DNA from 2 places in the Streptococcus cameli genome. Region 1 is predicted to be linked to the other one. Evidence: predicted binding sites of a transcription regulator. Region 1 holds the regulator's gene; the other holds the start of a gene.
What was found. The regulator HrcA, encoded in region 1, represses chaperone genes, less so after heat shock. The targets are predictions, from matches to a motif close to TTAGCACTCNNNNNNNNNGAGTGCTAA.
Positions count from the first base shown of each region.

Region 2: a site for HrcA is predicted at 1,812-1,838, ahead of groES (co-chaperone GroES). Genes of this name have one in related genera too.

Region 1 covers NZ_JBRUIM010000001.1:192,415-195,552, reverse strand. The annotation lists gene ACVR1I_RS00995 (GNAT family N-acetyltransferase) at 228-653, opposite strand; gene grpE (nucleotide exchange factor GrpE) at 653-1,180, opposite strand; gene hrcA (heat-inducible transcriptional repressor HrcA) at 1,195-2,229, opposite strand; gene ACVR1I_RS00980 (hypothetical protein) at 2,370-2,561, opposite strand; gene ACVR1I_RS00975 (DUF2812 domain-containing protein) at 2,558-3,091, opposite strand; gene ACVR1I_RS00970 (DUF2812 domain-containing protein) at 3,082-3,138, opposite strand, start outside.
Region 2 covers NZ_JBRUIM010000003.1:39,753-42,890, reverse strand. The annotation lists gene groL (chaperonin GroEL) at 1-1,450, opposite strand, end outside; gene groES (co-chaperone GroES) at 1,463-1,747, opposite strand; gene ACVR1I_RS06950 (single-stranded DNA-binding protein) at 1,959-2,351, opposite strand; gene ACVR1I_RS06945 (DUF2785 domain-containing protein) at 2,525-3,138, shown strand, end outside.

The DNA.
Region 1 (3,138 bases):
TCTTGTTTTTTATTTCTTTTATTTTTATGGTTCTCTTAGGTGGCAGGGACGGAAGCGACCGCCTAAGGCGTTCCATTCCTAACTCTTGAGCCTAAGGTCTCAAGAGTTCCCTCGTGAGCTAAGCTAACGCTTATCTCACTCTGGCCACGGCGTGAACCATTGGTCTAGCTCGCTCTCGCTAAATCGTTAACAATTTCATATAGTTTACCGTCATTTCGGACGAATGCTTATAGGCTCAATCTCATGAAGACATAACCATCTTCAATGACATCTGATGCTTTGAAACCTATCCCCTCCCAAAAGCGATAAGCCTTGTGATTATCTGGTTGGACAGGGAGCGAGACTTGTTTAGCCCCGTAATGAGCTTTCAAATAAGCAAGACAAACTTGAGCAGCCTGCTTACCTAGCCCCCGACCTTGATGGGCCTTGTCAATCAAGAAATTGGTGATTTGGTAATGCTCCTCTCCAACATAAAAGGAAACGAAACCAATCAACTCAGCTTCCTGATAAATAGCCCACGGTCGAAAGTTCTGATTCAACCAAGATTCCGCCAATGAGAAGACGACAGGGTCAACGTAATCTTCTGATAAGGCGGGGTCTAAGTTCAAACAATCAAAGAAATTGTCTTCCGTGATTTCTTGCAACTGCAACATCAATTATACACCACTACCATGGCCGGTCTTAGGAGTCGCTCATGGAGTTTGTAGCCTTTTTGGAAGACTTGGGCGATGGTGTCAGCTGGATTGTCGTCGTCAGCTGGCAAGGTTTGAACAGCCATGTGAAGATTTGGATTGAAGGTTTCTGTTTCCACTTCTTCCACCCCTTCTTCTTTGAGGGCTTGCTTGAGGCTTTCTTGGACCATTTCAAGACCTTTTTTGACATCTTCGGTCAAGCCTTCAACCGCCAAAGCTCGTTCCAAATTATCTAAACTTGGTAGGATTTTTTTGGCCAGGTCTTGCGAACGGTAACGTTGCAAGGTTTGGCGCTCTTCGTTGGCACGGCGTTGGATATTTTGCATTTCGGCATGGGCACGGAGGTATTTGTTTTCAAATTCTTCTGCTCGCTCATTGGCAAGATCCAATTCTGATTTTTCTGTCACTTCTTCGACGGTTTCAACGGTTTCTTCAGCCGTCTCCACAACTTCTTCTGTGACTTCTTCGTTTTTAACTTCTTCTGACAAGGTTCAATCCTTTCTTAATGTACTTCGTAATGATTGCTATTGAGGTAGCGGTAATAGTCGCCTAACTTCATGGCAAGAACACGGCCAATAATGTTGATGAGACTGACACATCTCCTGTAATCCATATCGATGGAGCCGATGACAATCAATTGCCCAAGGCCACGATAGGGAATGAGGAATTTTTGTGTCAAGACGGCCACATCGGCCAAGGCTGGCTCGGCGCTGTCTGCCACTTGCACACTAGACATTTGGTCTTCCCGCATCTGGTTTCTAAAATGAAGGGCCAAGGCCTGTTCGTCATCTAAGAAACGATAGGTTTCAACGTCACTGTATTCCAGCGACTGAACTTTTCCAGCCACGAAGATGGTTTCCTTGAACAACTCCGAAAAGATGTAGTCCACCAAGTCCAGGACATTGTCCGTTGTGGCAAAATAACGCTGGACAACCTGGGGAATCTCGGTCCGCAAGCGGTAATGAATGTCCATCACACGACGGCCCAACAAGCGTTCTTCCACCAATTCTTTGAGGGTTTGCAAATCGCGGCTCAAGAAATTCTTGGGAATGGCAAACTGTACTGTCGCCGGCTTGGAGTCATCCACGGTCAAGATTGCCAAGGCATCATGATTGGATAATTGCACCACTTCAAAAGCGGTTAGGCGCTGGCGAGCTGGTTCCACATCCATAATGACAGAAGTAAAACCTGTTCGATCCGCCAAAATCTGACCGGCCTTTTGCAAGATATCTTCTAGCCTAAAGGCTTCAAAATCAAAGGCCTTGACGACTTGGTAGATATCTTGTTCATCAATATTGTCCATATTCAAGGAATGTTGGACAAAATACTTGAAACCTGCTGGACTCGGCATTCGTCCGCTGGAGGTATGGGCTTTTTCCAGTAAGCCTAGCTTTTCTAGCTGTGCCATATCATTTCGGATGGTGGCACTAGAAGAATCAATAACTGACTGCAAAGCCTTGGAACTGACAGGCTCATGCGTCTGTGTAAACAAGTCCACAATTAGATTTAAAATCTCATTTTGTCGTTGGGTAATCACACACACAGTCACCTCGCTTTCCTTTTTAGCACTCTCCTACCTCGACTGCTAATCTATGTCTCTATTATACTCCTTTTTCAACAACTGTCAAGACAAAATTAGCACTCTTTTGCCAAGAGTGCTAAAATCGGTCTGAAGACCTATTTTTTTGTCTTTTTAAAAAGATATGCTACCAGTAAAACAATCATCACCAGTTGCACAAAAGCCAGACCATTGATGGCCCAACCTGCAAAATGAGTGGCTTTTAAATCCACCCGCGGCCCAACAAATAGGGATAAGGTTATCACATTTAAGGAGAGGGCTGGGAACACCTTCGGTTTCCAACGCTTCATATCCTTTCCCCCTTTAACTCTTTACGCAACTGATAAAAGCGATAGGAGAGGTATAGGACAAACAAGCCATCAATAACCGCAACTGTCAACGAAAAATCTGTCTTATCAAAATACAAACCAATCCCAACCACCACTACCATTGTAGCAAGCAAAACCAGAAAACGCCTTTTAAATATTTGCTCAATCATGTCCCAGCGACTAGCTGGATCACTGAATAGCTCCTTATCACCGCTTTGAGCAGAACTTTTTCTAAAAATCGAAAAACTATTGCACTCGGCTACATAATCCCAACCATAGTCCTGATAAAACTGCCGGTAGCTAGGCACTTCTGTATGCTCTTTGTCTTTAAAGTGAAGCTTATAAACCATTTCCTCAGGCTCAATGGCTTCAAAATGATAAAACATGTCCCATGTGATGTGGGTCAACCGCCACCCTTTTTGGTGCATCCGCCTTAAATAAGCTTCTTCTTTTTCAAAATCCGTGATTAAGAAAATCCGCCATTCTATTTTTTCGTCATATATTACCCCCAATCTTGTTTTTCTTTTTGGTACTGACAATAAACAAACCCAACATAGCC
Region 2 (3,138 bases), on a different contig from region 1:
CTACCCACTCTCCAGTTGCAGCGTTAAAGCCGGTACCAACTGGGCTGTTCTTCAATTTGTCGATGACAACAGAACCTTCATAGCCAGCATTATAGGCAATCTGGCGAACAGGCTCTTCCAAGGCCCGAAGAACAATGTTGCGTCCTGTTGCAGCATCTCCTTCTAAATCAAGACTGGCTACTTTTTCAATCACATTGACAAGGGCAGTTCCACCACCAGAAACGATTCCTTCTTCTACTGCCGCACGAGTAGCATTCAAAGCATCTTCAATGCGGAGTTTCATTTCTTTTAATTCAGTTTCTGTTGCTGCACCGACCTTGATCACCGCAACCCCGCCAGCTAATTTCGCTAGGCGTTCTTGCAATTTTTCACGATCAAATTCAGAAGTCGTTGTTTCCAATTGCGACTTGATAAGGTTCACACGGTTGGCAATCGCATCTGCTGCACCAGCACCTTCTACAATGACGGTGCTGTCCTTGTCAACGGATACTTTAGCGGCTTGACCAAGTGCAGCCATGGTCGCATCTTTCAAGTCAAGTCCCAAATCTTCCGTAATAACTGTTGCGCCAGTCAAGATGGCAATGTCTTCTAACATGGCCTTGCGGCGATCTCCAAACCCTGGTGCTTTCACAGCCACGACGTTAAAGGTCCCACGGATCTTGTTCAAAACAAGCGTTGGCAAGGCTTCGCCATCCACATCGTCTGCGATAATCAAGAGCGGACGGCTAGTTTTCAATACTTCTTCTAAAAGAGGCAAGATATCTTGGATATTGGACACTTTCTTGTCAGTGATCAAGATAAATGGATTTTCTAAGTCTGCCACCATTTTCTCGTTGTCTGTGACCATGTATTGAGAGAGATAGCCACGGTCAAACTGCATGCCTTCTACGACTTCGAGTTCTGTTTCCATACCACGAGACTCTTCAATGGTGATCACTCCGTCTTTCCCAACTCGTTCCATGGCCTCAGAGATGTACTCACCGACTTTTTCAGAACGAGAAGATACGGCAGCAACTTGCGCAATAGCCTCTTTGTTAGCAACAGGCTGGGCAATGGCTTGCAATTCTTGAACAGCAGTTGAAACAGCTGTTTCAATCCCGCGGCGAATACCGATTGGATTGGCACCTGCTGTCACGTTCTTCAATCCTTCACGAACAATGGCTTGGGTCAAAACAGTTGCGGTTGTCGTTCCGTCTCCTGCCACGTCATTGGTTTTTGAAGCAACTTCTGACACCAATTTAGCACCCATGTTTTCAAAATGGTCTTCTAATTCGATTTCTTTGGCGATGGTCACACCATCGTTGGTGATCAAAGGTGAGCCGTAGGCTTTTTCCAAAACCACATTGCGTCCCTTAGGTCCAAGCGTGACCTTAACGGTGTCTGCCAAAATATCAACGCCACGAACCATGCTTTCACGCGCATCAGCTGAAAATTTGATTTCTTTACTCATTTAATAAACCTCCTATTTCACGATTGCCAAGATGTCACTCTCACGCACAAGCGTGACCTTTTCTTCGCCATCTTTGACTTCCAATCCTGCTCCTTGCTCGACCAGAACGGTATCCCCCACTGTAACACTTGGCGCGACCAAGTCCCCTGTCAAGGTGCGGATGCCGTCACCAATTGCGACAACAATAGCTGTTTTAGCGGCTTCTTTTGCGCCTCCTGCTAGAACAAAACCACCTACAGTTTGTTCTTCAACTTCTTCAAATCTTACGACCACACGGTCGCCTAATGGTTTTAACATATGATATACCAAGCCCTATCCAGAATAAGGGCTATGTCCTCTCTAAGTGAAATCCTTTCTATTTTTAGCACTCTTTATATGCGAGTGCTAATTTTACTCTTCTATTCTATCACTTGGTCAAAAATAGTCAAGAAAAAGTCGTTCATTTTTGGAAAAAATCAGACTACAGACGGATAAGAAAAAAGACTGGAAAATTCCAATCTTCTTTTGCTTAAAAGGGCAACTCTTCTGCTTCTAAAATGACATCTGCCAATTCGTCCGTCACATTGTTTTCACGCATGGCCCGTTGGGCACGGGTTTCCAACAGTTCAAAGCTCTGAGCCAGTACTTCTGTCACATAATGGGTATGGCCATCTTTTTCGTAAGAACGGGTCCGCAATTCTCCTTCAATGGAAATCTGACTGCCCTTGCCGGCATAAGAGGCCAAACTTTCAGCCAATTTGCCCCAGAGAACGACACTGATAAAATCAGCCTCTCGTTCGCCATTGCTGTTTTTAAACTTGCGGTTAACAGCCACTGTCACACGGGAAACAGCTTTTCCTGTTGCAGTTTGTGTCACTTCTGGAGTCGCTACCAAGCGACCAATCAATAAGGTTTTGTTCATTTTCTATCCTCCTACCTCTTTATTCGATAAAAAATGGTAAAATATAAAAAACTCTGAACCATTTTAGAGAGAAAGGAGAAAGGAGAACGGCATGTTTTTGATGAGAAATACACAAAAGAGGTTGCTAAGAAATATTTGTCCTTAAATCATCATGCAAATAGAAAGGACAAATCATGAAAGAAAAACTACAACAGAAATTACAAGAAACAAGTCCCTACTCTCGTCAGGAGTTGGATTGGTTATTGCCCCATATTGGCGATGAGGCCGCTAGCATTCGAGACGACTTGGTCTACGCTAGCTTTGCCCATGCTCTCTTAGGAAATCGGCTCACACAGGATGACTTTCTTTATCTAGCCCATTTCCTAGTGGACAAGGACTACTTATTTTACAGGCTACCAGAACAAGGAAAGGCCACTCTCGTCCGTTCTTTTACCGCTCTGCTTTTGGCCCTTATCCTCGACGTTGACGCAAGGAAGGAAAGTGACTATTTCCAACTCTTGTCGCCAACCACCCGCCAAAGGATCTTTGAAGGAAGCATGCTTTATCTGGACAAAGAGACAGATACACGGGGCTGGGACGAAACAGTGGGTTGGGTACATGCGATTGCTCACGGTGCCGAATTATTGCTCTATGCGAGTATGCACCCTGATTTTCCCGCTAGCACTCATCAAAAAGTTTGGGGAGTTCTCAGCTCTTGTATCAATAGACAGGAGACTGCTTTTCAGGCTGGCGAAGAAAAACGCCTGGCCTTGGTTGCTGCCCAAGAAATCCTATCCGGTCGCCTTAG